Sagittula sp. P11: one gene and its partner. The protein of the gene in region 1 interacts with the protein of each later gene in a pairwise test. Links are inferred from orthologs where the notes say so. Each region holds a gene or a part of one and is shown on either strand. Other genes may lie near its edges.

Evidence for each region.
Region 2: the proteins of CDO87_RS20500 (region 1) and mrdA interact in binary tests that used the Escherichia coli proteins (3 or more experiments, as listed by UniProt). The link is inferred for Sagittula sp. P11 from one-to-one orthologs.

What each region holds. Positions count from the first base shown.
Region 1 is NZ_CP021913.1:4,252,579-4,260,595, forward strand. What follows is about bases 3,483-6,576. They hold CDO87_RS20500 (penicillin-binding protein 1A), read left to right. Parts: upstream 3,483-3,804; coding sequence 3,805-6,348; downstream 6,349-6,576. Other genes in these bases: CDO87_RS20495 (N-acetylmuramoyl-L-alanine amidase), read left to right, coding at 3,483-3,683. Outside these bases: CDO87_RS20485 (M48 family metalloprotease), read right to left, coding at 1-1,160; CDO87_RS20490 (pyridoxal phosphate-dependent aminotransferase), read left to right, coding at 1,222-2,370; more of CDO87_RS20495, read left to right, coding at 2,463-3,482; CDO87_RS20505 (glutathione S-transferase family protein), read right to left, coding at 6,601-7,257; CDO87_RS20510 (polyhydroxyalkanoate depolymerase), read left to right, coding at 7,361-8,017. UniProt on the Escherichia coli protein: Cell wall formation. Synthesis of cross-linked peptidoglycan from the lipid intermediates.
Region 2 is NZ_CP021913.1:867,038-874,959, reverse strand. The notes cover bases 4,901-7,899. They hold mrdA (penicillin-binding protein 2), read right to left. Parts: upstream 7,359-7,899; coding sequence 5,442-7,358; downstream 4,901-5,441. Other genes in these bases: mreC (rod shape-determining protein MreC), read right to left, coding at 7,899-7,899; CDO87_RS04215 (rod shape-determining protein MreD), read right to left, coding at 7,355-7,897; rodA (rod shape-determining protein RodA), read right to left, coding at 4,901-5,281. Also shown: CDO87_RS04250 (phosphotransferase), read left to right, coding at 1-997; CDO87_RS04245 (PaaI family thioesterase), read left to right, coding at 990-1,391; gph (phosphoglycolate phosphatase), read right to left, coding at 1,691-2,332; rpe (ribulose-phosphate 3-epimerase), read right to left, coding at 2,329-3,021; CDO87_RS04230 (glyoxylate/hydroxypyruvate reductase A), read right to left, coding at 3,102-4,034; more of rodA, read right to left, coding at 4,142-4,900; more of mreC, read right to left, coding at 7,900-7,922. UniProt on the Escherichia coli protein: Catalyzes cross-linking of the peptidoglycan cell wall. Responsible for the determination of the rod shape of the cell. Is probably required for lateral peptidoglycan synthesis and maintenance of the correct diameter during lateral and centripetal growth.

The DNA of each region.
Region 1 (8,017 bases):
ATCGCGTTGTTGCCGAGCTTGGCATATGTCACGCCGAGGTCGCGCAGAACACCCGGGTCCGAGAAGTCGCGCCCGCGGGCGGCCTCCAGCGCCTGGAGCGCGCCGCGCGGATCGCCTGCGGCCAGCCGGGCGCGGCCCAGTCCGCCAAGGATCAGCGGTTCGCGCGGGGCGCGGCTGGCGGCGGCCTCGTAGACCTGGACGGCGGGGCCGAACTGGCGGGATTCAAGGAGGATCTGGCCTTTGAGGTCCAGCAGGAAGGGGTCGCCGGGCCGGGTCGCGATGGCGCCGTCGATGGCCGCGAGCGCCTTCTTCAGGTTCGACTGGCGGTGCCAGGCGACGGCCTCCTGCATCAGGCGCACGTCCTTGTAGGGCACCGATCCGCTGCGCCGCAGTGTCCAGGACGGCGCGCGCTTGAAGGCACTCAGCTTGCCCCTGGCGCGGGCGAACCAGTATTCGCCTTCGGGCGAACGCTTGCCGGGACCGGCGGAAACGGCCAGCGCCTCCAGTGCGCGGAGGCGGTCGCGGGACAGCGGATGGGTGACGGCGTAGGGGTCGAGACGGGATTCGGACAGGGAGACCTGCCCGGCGAAGATCTTGATGACCTCGACCGCGCCCTGCGGATCGAGGCCGGCACGCTTCAGATACCGGACAGAAGCGATGTCGGCCGAGCTTTCCTCGGCCCGGGTGTGGCTGAACAGGCGCCGCTGTGCGGAGCTTTGCGATCCGAAGGCGATGCCCGCGGCGACACTCGGATCCGCGCCCGCAAGACCCGTGGCCAGCGCCAGCAGCATGCCCATGCCGGCGGCGCTGCGCGCGCTACGCATGTTGCCCAGGCGGCGCGTGATGTGGCCGTTGGCGATATGCGCGGCCTCGTGCGCGATCACCGCCTGCAGGGCGGCCGCGCTCTCGACCTTCATGATGAGGCCCGAATGCAGGAAGATGTGGCGCGCGTCCGCAACGAAGGCGTTGAGCGAATTGTCGTCCAGCACGACGATCTGAACCTGGCTGGGGGAGAGGCCGGCGGCGCTGAGGATCGGTGCCGCCAGTTGCCCCAGCGCGTATTCCATGTCGGCGTCGCGCAGGAAGGTCGCCGCGCGGACGGGCTGGGCCAGCATCAGGGTCGCCGCCAGAAGCACGGCCATCGCTCGGGTTAGGATCATTGACGTCTCGCAGGTCGCAGCCGTAAGCCTCGGGTTCAAGCGGCAGACTAGAGAGGCAGGCATGCGGAGTTCAAGACGCGGTGACGTCGATCCCTTTATCGTGATGGATGTCATGGAGGCGGCGCGCGCCCGCGAAGCGGCGGGTCACCGGGTGATTCACATGGAAGTCGGCCAGCCGGGCACACCGGCGCCGCGTCTGGCGCGCGAGGCCCTGGGCCATGCGCTGGAAAGTGACGCGCTGGGGTACACCGTGGCGCTCGGCCTTCCGGAACTGCGCGCCCGCATCGCGCGGCTTTACGGCGAATGGTACGGGCTGGACCTCGATCCGGGTCGCGTGGTGGTGACGTCCGGGTCCTCGGGCGGCTTCATCCTCGCCTTTACCGCGCTGTTCGACGCGGGCGAGCGTGTGGCGCTCGGGGCGCCGGGCTATCCGTCCTACCGCCAGATCCTGAGATCGCTGGACCTCGTGCCGGTGGAGGTGCAGACCGCACCTGCCAACCGCTACCAGCCCGTGCCGTCCGATCTGCGCGGCCTCGACTTCGAGGGGCTGATGGTGGCCTCTCCGGCCAATCCCACGGGCACCATGCTGGACCGGCAGGCGCTGTCGGATCTGATCGACGTGACGGCGGAAAAGGGCGCGGCCTTCCTGTCTGACGAGATCTACCACGGTATCGAGTACGACCGCAAAGCCGTCAGCGCGCTGGAGATCAGCGACGACGTGGTGGTCATCAATTCCTTCTCGAAGTTCTTCTCGATGACGGGCTGGCGGGTCGGCTGGCTGGTGGTGCCGGAAGGGCTGGTGCGGCAGGTGGAACGGTTGGCCCAGAACCTTTTCATCTGCGCGCCCCATGCGGCGCAGGTTGCGGCGCTGGCCGCCATGGACGCGAAAGATGAGACAGAGGCCAACCTTGCCGTCTACGCGAAGAACCGCGCGCTGATGATGGCCGGTCTGCCGGAGGCGGGATTCGACCGCATCGCACCGCCGGACGGCGCCTTTTACGTCTATGCCGATGTGAGCCACCTGACCGACGACAGCCGCGCCTTCGCGCAGGAGATCCTTGAAGGGGCCGGGGTCGCGGTGACGCCGGGGCTGGATTTCGACCCGCTGCGCGGCGGCGGCACGCTCCGGTTCTCCTACGCGCGCAGCACGGCCGATATCGAGGAAGGGTTGGCGCGGCTCAGGGACTTCATGTCCAGGCGCCGATCGTGAACGGGCAGGGCTGGGCGAAGGGACGCGCACCTGCTAGATTTGGCCGCAACGAGAACCCGCAAAGCGGGCCCGCCAATCGGGAAAGAGCAGCCATGCACAGGATCTTCGCGTTACTCATCGCCATGCTTTGCGCGTCGCCAGTAGTGGCGCAGCAGCAGGAAGAAAGCTCCGGCCTTGCGCGCTATGAGGGGGGCGGGTTCACCGAGCGGCGGTTCGGTGGCGCGACGGAGCTGTCGCTGAGCCTCAGCCAGGGGGTGCCCTGGCGGCTCTTTACCGTCGACGACCCGCTGCGTCTGGTGGTCGATTTCCGCGAGGTCGACTGGGAGGGTGCAACCCCCGGCGAACTCGATGCCTCGGCGCGGATCGGTGCGGTGCGGGTCGGCGGCTTCCGGCCCGGCTGGTCGCGCATGGTGGCCGACCTGGCAGAGCCACTGTCCGTGGATTCAGCCAGCCTGACAGTGCCCAAGGACGGCGGCAGCGCGCAGTTGAAGGTGGTGCTCTCGCCGACGGACGCGGCGAGCTTCGCAGCGAAGGCAGGCGTGCCGCGCGATCCGGGCTGGGATCACCTGCGGCCCAAGGCGCGCCGGCCCGCGCCCCGCGCACCCGGCGCGCCGCTGGTGATCGTCATCGACCCGGGCCACGGCGGCATCGACCCGGGCGCGGAACGGGCAGGGGTGAAGGAGGCCGACCTCGTCCTGCAATTCGGGCGCGAACTGAGGGACGTGCTGCTGCGATCCGGGAACTACGACGTGCGGATGACACGGAACTCCGACGTCTTCGTGTCGCTCGAAGGCCGCGTTGCGGCGGCGCATGACGCGGGCGCGGACGTGTTCATCTCGCTCCACGCCGACGCGCTGGACGGCGGCGGGGCGAAGGGGGCGGCGGTCTACACGCTGGCCGAAGACGCCTCCGACGCGGCCTCTGCTGCGCTGGCAGAGCGGCACGACCGCGATGACCTGCTGTCGGGGATCGACCTTTCCGGGTCGGACGACCGGGTGGCGCAGGTGCTCTTGGACCTCGCCCGGCAGGACAACACCCCGCGCAGCCAGGCGCTGGCCAAGAGCATCGTCGCGGGCATCCGCAACAACGACGGCAAGGTCCACAAGGACCCGCTGCGGCAGGCGGCCTTTTCCGTGCTGAAGTCGGCGGACATCCCCTCCGTCCTGGTGGAACTGGGATTCCTGTCCTCGCAGCAGGACCTGATGAACCTGCAGGATCCGGCGTGGCGGGCGGGCATGGCGGCGGGCATCCGGGACGGGCTGGCGCAATGGCTGATCGAGGACAAGGCCCTGTCGCGTCTGCGCCGGCAATAACGCGCGCATTCAAAAGCTTGGGCGGTCCGGCGCTGACGGCAACAGGGATGTGTTTTGACCGACGCCGCGTTACAGTATATGCGACGGTTTGAAATCGAGCACTTGCCACAAGGGTCCACGCGTGACGCGGTTCATCTTCTCATTCTTCGGCGGTATCTTCGCGGTGGTGACCATGGGCACCATGATGATCGCGCTCACCATCGGCGCGATCTTCTGGATGTACGGGCGCGACCTGCCCAGCCACGAACACCTGGCGCAATACACCCCGCCGACGATCAGCCGCATCTATTCGCAGGAAGGGCGCGTGATCGACGAATTCGCGCAGGAACGCCGCCTGTTCACGCCTGCGAACGAGATCCCCGACCTGGTGAAGAACGCCTTCATCTCGGCCGAGGACAAGAACTTCTACACCCACCAGGGCTATGACGTGCGCGGCATCGTCGCGGCGGGCGTGCAGGCGGTGCAGTCCGGCGGGCGCGACGTGCGCGGCGCCTCGACGATCACGCAGCAGGTGATGAAGAACTTCCTGCTGTCCGGCGACCGCCGGGCAGAACGGAAGATCAAGGAGATCATCCTCGCCTCGCGTGTCGAGGAGGCGCTGGACAAGGACAAGATCCTCGAGCTGTACCTGAACGAGATCTTCCTCGGGCAGAACTCCTTTGGCGTGACCGCCGCGGCGCAGACCTACTTCAACAAGACCCTGTCGGAGCTCGAATCGCACGAGGCGGCGATGCTCGCCTCCATGCCGAAGGCGCCGTCGGACTACCACCCGGTCCGCCGGAAGGAGCGTCTGACGCAGCGCCGCGACTTCGTGCTGAAGGAGATGTACGAGAACGGCTACATCGACAAGGCGACCTACGAGAGCGAGGTCCAGCAGCCGCTGCGCTCGGTTCAGAACGGCGACTTCGAACCTTACAACCAGGCGCTGCCGCCGCGCGACTACTTCACCGACGAGATCCGCCGCCAGCTCAGCCGCGACTTCGGGGAAGATCAGTTCTTTTCCGGCGGTTATTCGGTGCGCGCGACGCTTGACCCGGAGATGCAGACCGAGGCGGCCCATGCGCTGCAGCGTGCGCTGGAGCAGTACGACCGCGGGCTTGGCCGCTGGCGCGGCACGGGCAAGACCATCGACGCCGGGCTGCTGGGCGACGAGGCCGCATGGCGGGAGGCCCTCGCAGGCGTGCGCGTGACGCGCGACGTGACGCTGGTCAGCAAGTGGCATGTGGCCGTGGTGCGCGAGGTGCGCGAGAATTCCCTGCTGATCGGGATCGAGGATGTGCCGCTGGACGATCCGCGGGGCATGGAAGTGCCGCGTGCGGACACCGACTGGTTCAAGGGCAACCTGTTCGAAAACTTCGAGCCGGGCGATGTGATCCACGTCCGCGAGATGACCGAGGACGACTCCGGCAACTTCATCCGCTGGACGCTTCGTCAGGTGCCGCAGGTGCAGGGCGGGTTCATGGCCATGGACGTGAACACCGGCCGCGTGATCGCCATGCAGGGCGGGTTCAGCTACCAGCACTCGGTCTTCAACCGCGCGACGCAGGCGAAGCGGCAGCCGGGTTCCTCGTTCAAGCCGTTCGTCTACGCGGCGGCGCTCGACAGCGGCTATACACCGGCCACCATCGTCGTAGATGCGCCGATCGAGATCGACACGCCGCAGGGCGTCTGGCGTCCGAAGAACGCGTCGAACCAGTTCTACGGCCCGACCCCCCTGCGCACCGGGATCGAACGGTCGCGGAACCTGATGACCATCCGCCTCGCGCAGGAGGTCGGCATGGACGTGGTCGCGAATTATGCCGAAAAGTTCGGGGTTTACGACAACATGGGCCGGGTTCTGGCCAACGCGCTCGGCGCCGACGAGACGACGCTGATGCGGATGATCTCGGCCTATGCCATGTTCGCCAACGGCGGTGAGCGGGTGGAGCCGACGCTGGTCGACCGGGTGCAGGACCGCTACGGCAACACGGTCTACAGCCACGATGCGGCGCAGGGGAACCGGCGGGTCTGCGTGGACTGTGCCGATCCGAACATTCCGCCGGGGCGGAGCCCGCGGATCGTCAACGACCGCGAGCGGATCATGGATGCGATCACCGCGTACCAGCTTACATCGATGATGGAGGGTGTGGTGCAGCGCGGGACGGCGTCGGGCACGGTGAAGCTGCCGGTGCCCACGGCGGGCAAGACCGGCACCACCAACGACGCGAAGGACGTGTGGTTCATCGGCTTCACCTCCAACATCGTGGCGGGCTGCTACATCGGTTACGACCAGCCGCGCAGCCTTGGCAGCGGTGCGTCGGGCGGCGGGTTCTGCGGTCCGGTGTTCACCCAGTTCATGCAGAAGGCGGTGAAGAAATACGGCGGCGGCCCCTTCAAGGTCCCGGAAACATGCAACTTCGTGAACATCGACCGGTTCTCGGGCGCGCGTCTTGGCGCCGGCGCATCGGGTGCGAACGTCGTGGCGGAGTGTTTCCGCGAGGACGATCTGCTTGACGGTGTTTGGGGCATCCAGCTGGACGGCGGCTTTGCCATCTCGGGCAGCTTCGACCTGATCCGTCCCGAAGGCGGGTCGGTCGCGCGGGAGGTCACGACCTCCACCGGCCGCAAGGCCGTGGTCGGTCCGAAGGCCGGGTTCGGCACGCTGTCCTCCGGTGGCCTGTATTGAGGGATCGCCGGCAACCGGCTTAACCCTTCGGGTTGGGCAATGGGGTAAACGGAGCGCGCGTTGGGGTTAACCCGGCGCGCGCTTCGCACATCTGGGGGGTGTCAAACCCCGGGTTCAGGGGCATTTACCCGATCTTCACCGGGATGACCGCCGCGTTACCGGTGAACCGGCCGTTTCGACCCCCTGAACCGGCCGGTTGTTAACCTTTCCGGACGGGCCGCGCGTGACGTTGCGTCGGAAAGAGTTAATCCGTCAGAATTCGACTTCGAGCTCGACGATCTCTTCGGGCTCGGCCAGCGCGCCCTCGGTCCATTCGCGCATCAGGTCCCAGCCGAGGATGTGGTCGGCGTAGCTTTGCAGCGTCGGGTCGAGGGCCACGGAATAGGTGCGGAACCGGGTGCAGACCGGCGCATACATCGCATCGGCCACCGTGGGCTTTGCCCCGAAGAGGAACGGCCCGCCGCAGGCGTCGAGGCATTCGTGCCAGATGGTCTTGACCCGCTCGATGTCGGGCCGGGCTCCGGAGAAGATCTTGAAGGCCGCATGATGCGACTTGAGGTTCATCGGCAGGGCGGAGCGCAGGTTGTAGAAGCCGGAGTGCATCTCGCCCGATATCGCCCGGCACCGGGCGCGCATCACCGGGTCCTTCGGGTAGAGACCGGCCTTGGGGAAGGTCTCGTTCAGGTATTCGGCGATGGCGAGCGTGTCCCAGACCGCGATCTTGCCATGCTCCAGCCGGGGCACGCGGACGGACGGCGAAAGCAACAGCAGTTCCTGACGGTTGTCGGCGCTGTCGGGGTCCACCGGCGCCTCGGCGAACGCGATTCCCGACATCTTGCACAACAGCCATCCGCGCAGGGACCAGGACGAATAGTTTTTTGATGAAATCGTGAGCGTGGCGTCCGTCATGGTCTTCCCCGTGTCGCGGCGGTGCAGCGAAATTGCATTTTTTTGTCGCACCGCACCGGGGGCCTGACTAGCGTTTTGTGGGAAGACACAGGCAGGAACCGCCATGCAGTACGCCATCTACCAGGGTTTCGATGATTTTTTCGCCCCTTTTCGTACGTCTGCCCTGATGGGGCTGTCGCTGGGCGGCGAAAAGTCCGGGGCCTTCGCGCCGATGCTGCGCCGCCACATGGCGGGGCTTGAGATGCTGTCCCGGTTCAGGCTGAGCCACACGCGGCCGCCCTACGGCATCCGTTCGGTCTCCATCGACGGGCGGACCGTGCCGGTGACGGAGGAGGTGGTCTGCGATCTGCCTTACGGCCAGCTTCTGCATTTCAAGCGGGAGATCGACACGCCGCAGCCGAAGGTGCTGGTGGTGGCGCCCCTGTCGGGGCATTTCGCGACTCTGCTGGCGGGCACGGTGAAGGTGCTGCTGCAGGATCACGAGGTCTATATCACCGACTGGAAGAACGCCCGCGACGTGCCGCGCAGCGCAGGGTCCTTCGGGGTGGAGGATTACGTGGAATACGTGATCCGCTTCATGGAAGAGATCGGCCCGGGCGGCCATATCCTGGCGGTGTGCCAGCCCTGCGTGCAGGCACTGGCCGCGGTGGCGGTCATGTCGGAGGACCGCAACCCGGCAACGCCCCTGTCGATGACGCTGATGGCGGGGCCGGTGGACGTGCGCGAAAGCCCCACGGCGGTGAACGACCTGGCCTTCGAG
Region 2 (7,922 bases), 3.4 Mb from region 1 along the record:
GGCGCGGTGGATGGCGGAGCATGTGCAGGGGTTTGAACCACCGCTTCGCGCCGAGAAGTTCGCGGTGGGGCAGTCCAACCCGACCTACCGGCTGACCTCGCCCTCGGGGTCCTACGTGCTGCGGCGCAAACCGCCGGGGCAGCTGCTGAAATCGGCCCATGCGGTCGACCGGGAATACCGGGTGCAGCGCGCGCTGCGCGACACCGCCGTGCCGGTCCCGAGGATGTATGCGCTCTGCGAGGACGAAGCCGTGCTGGGCGTTGCATTCTACGTCATGGACCACGTGACCGGGCGCAACATCGTCGACCCCTCCATGCCCGGTGAGACGCCCGCGATGCGCGGGGCGGTCGTGGCGGAGATGGGCCGCGTGCTGGCGGCCATCCACGCGGTGGAGCCGGAGGCGGTGGGGCTGGGGGATTTTGGCCCGCAGGGCAACTACTTCGCGCGGCAACTGGGCCGCTGGGCCAAGCAGTACGAGGCTTCGGCGACGGAGGCGCAGCCGGACATGGACCGGCTGGGAGAATGGTTGCAGGGCGCCCTGCCGGAGGACGACGGCCAGCGGACGCTGGTGCATGGCGACTACCGGATCGACAACCTGCTGTTTGCGCAGGACCGGGCGGAGTGCGTGGCCGTGCTCGACTGGGAGCTGTCGACGCTGGGCCATCCCTTTGCCGATCTGGCCGGGGTGATCCTGCAATGGCAACTGCCGCCGGGCGCGGAGGGGCGGGGCCTGAGGGGCATCGACCGGGCGGCGGCGGGGCTGCCGTCGGACGAGGGTTTCATCGCCGGATACTGCGCCGCACGGGGCATCGCGGTGCCGGGCGACTTCGGGTTCTACGTGGCCTTCTGTGCCTTCCGCATGGCGGCGATCCTTCAGGGGGTGAAGAAACGGGCGCTTGACGGCAACGCGGCGAACCCGGAAAAGGGTTTGAAACTGGGTGCTTACGTTCCCGAATTCGCAAGACTTGGATGGGACGCACGGCATGCCTATGGATGACGACATTCGCGAAGGCCCTTACGCCTTTTCCGCACTCCTGGGGATGGAGATGGCGGACTGGCGGCAGGACTATGCCCGGTTCGAACTGCCCTTGGCGGACAAGCTGATGAACCGGCACGGCAATCCGCATGGCGGGGTCTATGCCTCGTTGCTGGATACGATCATGGGCTATGCCGGGTGCTGGACAGGCGACAGGGACCGTCGCCAGATGTGCCTGACGCTCAACCTGAACGTGCAATTTATCTCGCGCCCGAAAGGCAAAATGCTGATCGGAGAGGGCTTCCGGACGGGGGGCGGGAAGAGCACGTTCTTTGCCGAAGGGGTGCTGAAGGACGAGACCGGAGAGGTCGTCGCCAAAGGCACCGGCGTCTTCCGGTATCGCCGGGGAGCGTGATCCGGGACCGGTTCCTGACGGTGCGCGCGTTGTGGTGAACGGGGCGCGCGCCGGGCAGATCTTGTGGGCCATGCGCTGCCGCGGCAGCCGGGTTAACGGCGGATCGGACGCGTTTACGGAAAATTATGGGGTGAACCGGCCGGTTGAGGGGGTCGAAACGGCCGGTTGGTAACCTTTTGGCCCGGGCAGGCCGGTGCCGCTGTTGCGGTGCGGATTCTCCCGTTAACCGGGGACATCGGGGCAGGGGTGGCCAACCCGGCCCGCCGGGCCGGAACGCCCACCCTACGCCGTCGACCGCCTTACCAGAGCGTCGCGAAAAGGTCCGGGGCCCGGGTCCAGTCGGAGAAGAGCGCCACATGCGGCAGCGCCTCCGGCGGGGCGTTGCGGTAGCCTTCGGTGAACAGCACGAAGGGCACGCCCGCCGACTGCGCCGTTTCGCAATCGGTTTCGCTGTCGCCCACGTAGAGCGCCTGCGCCGCGCCGCCGAGCGCCGCCATCAGCATGGCCGGATCGGGCTTGCGCGTGGGCAGGCTGTCGCCGCCGATCACGATCTCGAAGAACGGCGCGAGGCCGGTGTCGCGGATCGCGGTCTCGGTCGCGGCAAAGGGCTTGTTTGTGCAGAGCGTCAGCCGGTGGCCCGCCGACCTGAGCGCCTCCAGCGCCTCCGGCACGCCCGGGTAGAGGCAGGCGGGATCGCTGGGGGTCGTCACGTAGTGGTGCATCGTCCGGTCGTAGAGCGCCTTGTGGTGGTCCGGCGCGGCGCCGACATGGGCCAGCACGCGCTCCACCAGCACCGGCAGGCCGCGTCCGACGAAGCCCGGCGTCTCTTCCACGGTGATCGTCGGCAGGCCCAGCTCGGAGAGCGCCTGCGCCACGGCGGCGTGGATGTGGGGCACGCTGTCCATCAGCGTGCCGTCGAGGTCGAAGGCGATGGTCTTCACGCCGCGGCCGTCCCGGCGACGGAGGCGCGGATGGCGCGGATGTTCTCGCCGTAGGGGGCGGGGTTCTCGACCGAGCCGCCCCTGAACACCGCGGACCCGGCGACCAGCACGTCGGCGCCCGCCTCGACCACCAGCGGCGCGGTCTCCGGCGTCACGCCGCCGTCGATCTCGATATGGATCGGGCGGTCGCCGATCATCGCGCGCAGGGCGCGGATCTTGGCGGTCATGTCGATGAACTTCTGCCCGCCGAAGCCCGGGTTCACGGTCATCACGCAGACGAGGTCGGTGAGGTCGAGCAGGTGTTCCACCGCCTGTGCCGGGGTGCCCGGGTTCAGCGCCACGCCGGCCTTCATGCCCGCCGCGCGGATCGCCTGCAGCGTGCGGTGGGTGTGGGGGCCTGCCTCGACGTGGGCGGTCAGGATGTCGGTGCCCGCATCGGCGTAGGCGTCGATGTAGGGGTCGACCGGCGCGATCATCAGGTGCACGTCCATCACCGTCTTCACGTGCTTGCGGAAGGCCTTCACCGCCGGGGGGCCGAAGGTGAGGTTGGGCACGAAGTGGCCGTCCATCACGTCGACGTGGATCCAGTCGGCGCCCTGCGCCTCGACCGCCCGGATTTCGCGCCCGAAGTCGGCGAAGTCGGCGGAAAGTATGGAGGGGGCGATCTTCACGCTGCGGTCGAAGGACATGGGCGGCTCCTGTGCGGGGGCGGAGGTGGGCGGTTCCGGAGGGGTTTGCCGGAGGGTTTTGGACGGGGGGCGGGGCCGGGTCAATAGCCGGCGCTGCGGTCGACCTCGTGCAGGAGCGGGGCACCGGATTCCGACCGGGCGATGTTGCGCGCGATGACGCGGGCGGCGCTGTCGGGCCGGGTGGTGGAGGCGATGTGCGGCGTCACGGTGACGCGCGGGTGCGCCCAGAAAGGATGGTCCTGTGGCAGCGGTTCGGTCCGGAAGACGTCGAGGGTGGCGTGGGCGATCCGTCCCTCGTCCAGTGCGGCGAGAAGCGCGTCGTCGTCGATCAGCGGCCCGCGCCCGGGGTTGAGGATGACCGCGCCCTGCGGCAGGCGGGCCAGCCGTTCCGCGTTCAGGAGGTCGGTGGTGGCGGGCGTGTCGGGCAGCAGCAGGACGAGGATCTGCGCGCTGGAGAGCGCCGCGTCGAGGCCGTCCTCGCCGTGGCTGGTCAGCACGCCGTCGAGGTCCTTGGGCGTGCGGCTCCAGCCGGTGACGGGGAAGCCCAGGGCGGCGAGCTGCGCGGCGCAGGCCTGCCCGAGGGCGCCGAAGCCGAGGATGGTGACGGGCCGGTCCTTCGAGAGCGGCGGCGGGGTGGTGTCCCAGATGCGGTCGGGGTTCACGATATGCGCGTCCATCCCGAGGTGGTGGCGCAGCACGTGGCCGGTGACCCATTCGACCATGCCCTGGGTCAGGCCCTCGTCGTCGACCATGCGCGCCAGCGGCACTTTCAGGGTGGGGTTGCCCACCACCTGCTCGACCCCGGCCCAGAGGTTCAGCACGGCCTTCAGCCGGGTGAAGGGGGTGAAGTCCTGCACCGAGGCGTTGGGCGCATAGACGATGTAGTCGACGGTTTCCGGCGGCAGGTCGGTGCCCAGCGTGTGGTCGAGGCCTTCGGCGGCGAGGGCGTCGCGCAGGGGGCGTTCGTAGTCGTCCCACTTCTCGGAGCGGGCGGCGAAGAGGATGTTCGGCATGGATGACCTTTCGGAGGCGGGACAGGGCCCGGTTCGTTCAAGGTGAAGCAGGAAGCGGGGCCGGGGGCAACCCTAAGCGGGCCCCCGGCGCCGGTCTCGGCGCGGTCTCAGCGCGGGCGGTGGACGTGCGCGCTTTGCACCAGGCCGAAGGCGATCATCAGCACCAGCATCGCCGAGCCGCCGTAGGAGACGAGCGGCAGGGGCACGCCCACGACGGGCGCGAGGCCCATGACCATCGACATGTTCACGGCGAAGAACAGGAAGAAGGTCATGCCGATCCCGAGGATCATCAGCGAGGAGAAGCGGTCGCGGTTCTGCAGGGCGGCGACCACGCAGAAGAACAGGATCAGCGCGTAGAGGATGAGCAGGGAGATGCCGCCGACGAAGCCGAATTCCTCGGCCAGCGTGTTGAAGATGAAGTCGGTGTGCTTCTCGGGGAGGAAGTTCAGGCGGCTCTGGGTGCCCTGCATGAAGCCGCGCCCGGTCCAGCCGCCGGAACCCATGGCGATCTTGGCCTGGGTGATGTGGTAGCCCGCGCCCAGCGGGTCCGACGAGGGGTCGAGGAAGGTGTCGATCCGCCGGAACTGGTAGTCCTTGAGGAGCTGCCAGTCGGTGCCGCGGCTCTTGAACACCGCCCAGACGGTGCCGACGCCCGCGGTCAGCACGGTGGCGAAGTAGAGCCAGTGCACGCCTGCGAGGAACATCATCAGCCCGCCCGCGATCATCAGCAGAAGCGCGGTGCCGAGGTCGGGCTGGGTCAGCACCAGCGCGGTGGGCGCGAGGATGATGAAGATCGGGATCAGCACCCAGAGCGGGCGCGAGGTCTTGGACAGCGGCAGCCAGTCGTAATAGGCGGCCAGCAGGACGACCATGGCGACCTTCATCAGCTCGGACGGCTGGAGGCGCATGAAGCCCAGGTCGATCCAGCGCTGCGCGCCCATGCCGATGGCGCCGAAGAACTCGACCAGCAGGAGCAGGAAGAAGGCCAGCGCGTAGACCACGAGCGCCATGTTGCGCCAGAACCAGATCGGCACCATGGCCACGACGAACATCGCCGTGAGGCCGAGGATGTAGCGCTTGGCCTGCGGTTCGGCCCATGGGCTCCAAGAGCCACCGGCGACCGAATAGAGCATCAGGAAGCCGACACCGGCGACGGTGGTCAGCAGGATGATGAGCGGCCAGTTCAGGTGCAGGATCTTGCGCCAGCCGCTGGGGACGGTCTTTACGTTGTACTCGAGATAGGTCACGCGGCGCCCCCCTGTCCGGCGCAGGCGGCGCGAAGCCCCGCCCTACGCGGCGTGGCGCTGCCTGCGGGGGGGCATGCACGATCCGGCGCGCTGGGGCGCGCGTCAGCGCGGCGAACGGCCTCCGCGCCCGGCGCGGTCTGCGGAAACGCGGGCATCGGGGTCATGCGCGGCTCGGCTCCTCGCTCTTGCGGGCGCGGCGCTGGCTGGAGAGCTTTTCCTGCTGGGTCTTGATGCGGCCCCGGTCCTTTGCCGGGTAGGCGTCAAGCGGCGGGTCCTCTCCGTAGAGCGCCTGAAGCGTCACGTCGCGGGCGATGGGCGCGGCGGTGCGCGACCCGCCGACGCCGTGTTCCACCACCACCGCCACGGCGATCTTCGGGTTGTCGAAGGGCGCGAAGCTTACGAACAGCGCGTGGTCGCGGTCTTCCCACGGGTCGGCTTCGGTGGTGATGCGCGAGACCACCTGCGCGGTGCCGGACTTGCCCGCCATCCGCATGCCTTCGGCGATGATGCGCGATCCGTAGCCGGTGCCGCGCCGGTTGTTGGACACGGCGAACATGCCGCGCTGCACCTGCAGGAGGTGGTTCGGGTTCAGCCCGAGGTCTGTCCCCCCGCGCGAGGGCGTCTCCACCCCGTCGATGCTGCGCACCAGCCGGGGCGAGATCGACCGGCCGGTGGCCACGCGCGCGGTCATCACCGCCAGTTGCAGCGGCGAGGTCAGCACGAAGCCCTGACCGATGGCGGCGTTCACCGAATCGCCGATCACCCATTCCGCCCCGCGTTCGCGGACCTTCCACGCCTTGTCGGGCACGAGGCCGGAGGTGACGGCGGACATGGGGATGTCGTGCGCCACGCCAAGGCCCATGCGGCGGGCCATGTCGGCGATGCGCTCGATCCCCACCTTCAGCGCGAGGTCGTAGTAGAACACGTCGCAGCTTTCGCGGAGCGACTGTTCGAGGTTCATGTAGCCGTGGCCGCTGCGCTTCCAGCAGCGGAAGGAGCGGGAGCCGACCTCGTAATGGCCGGGGCAATAGACCGTGTCGTCGGGCGCCAGCAGGCCCGCGTCCAGCGCGGCGAGCGCCGTGACCATCTTGAAGGTCGAGCCGGGCGGATAGGCATCCTGCACCGTCTTCGAGGCCAGCGGCCGGTGGTCGTTGGTGTTGAGCGCGTTGAAATCCGTGTGGGAGATGCCGCGCACGAAAAGGTTCGGGTTGTAGGACGGCGCCGAGGCGATGGTCAGCACGTCGCCCTTTTCGAGGTCGAGCACCACGACGGAGGCGCTTTCCTCGCCGAGGCGCGCCTGGGTGTAGTCCTGCAGATCGGTGTCCACGGTGAGCTGGATGTCGGCGCCGCTTTCGCCCTCGCGCCGGTCGAGTTCGCGCATGACGCGGCCGACGGCGTTGACCTCCACCCGCTTCGCGCCGGCGGTGCCGCGCAGGTCCTCTTCGTGCCGGACCTCGACGCCGACCTTGCCGACCTGGAAGCGCGGGATGCGCAGCAGCGGCGGCGGGTCCTCGTAGCGGGCGAGGTCGCGTTCGGAGACCGGGCCGACGTAGCCCGCCACATGGGCAAACAGTTCCTTCTGCGGGTAGACGCGGGACAGGCCGACCTCGGTGGTGACGCCGGGCAGGGCGGGGGCGTTGACCGCCACCCGCGAGATGTCCTCCCAGCTGACCCGTTCGGCGATGGTGACGGGGATGAAGGGCGGCGTGCGCTCCATCTCGGCCAGGGCGCGGTTGAGGTCGTTCTCGTCCAGTTCGACAAGCTGGCCCAGGTGGGCGATCACGGTGGCCACGTCGCCCGCGTCCTCACGCGTGAGGGTGATGCGGTAGGTCGGTTCGTTGTCGGCGATGACCACGCCGTTGCGGTCGAAGATGCGCCCGCGCGACGGCGGGATCAGCCGGATGTTGATGCGGTTCTCTTCGGCCAGAAGGCGGAATTCGTCGGCCTGGTCGACCTGCATGTGGTGCATCCGCAGGCCGAGCGTGGTGACGAATCCAAGTTGCAGGCCACCGAGGACAAGCCCGCGGCGCGTGATGCGGCGGGCGGATTCTGCGGTCTCTTTCGGGCTTCGTCTCATAGGGTGCGTCCCGTGTGGTCGAATTCGCCGGGGGCGGTGCGGCGGACGCCGAAGGCGAGGTAGGACACCGCGGCCACCAGCGGGTAGGCAAGCACGGTCATACCATATTGCATCAGGGCGAGCGAAAGCATACCCGGCGAGATGATCAAGATCGCGAGAGTGAGCCTGTAAAGGACGGTGATCGCCAGCAGCGTGGCGGCGGCGGCGGCCCATTCGGTGGCGAAGGTGTTCTCGCGCAGTTGCCGGGCGCGGTTCTTGAGGAATTCCGAGGCGAGCAGCATCAGGAGCGCCCAGAGCCCGGGGGGCCGCTGGAACACCAGGTCGGCCAAGAGCATCACCCCGGCGATGGAGAGGGCGGGCACGTAATCGGGGCGGCGCAGGCACCAGGCGAAGGTCAGGGCGGTCAGGAAGTCCGGCCCGGCGATTCGCTGCGGCAGCATCTGCAGCGGCAGGAGGTGCACGAAGATCAGGAGCAGCGCCAGCGCCGGGTAGAGCGCGCGCATCGTCCAGAGGCGGGCGGGGCTGTGCTTCTCGGCCATGTCAGCCGTCCTGCCGGGTGTCTTC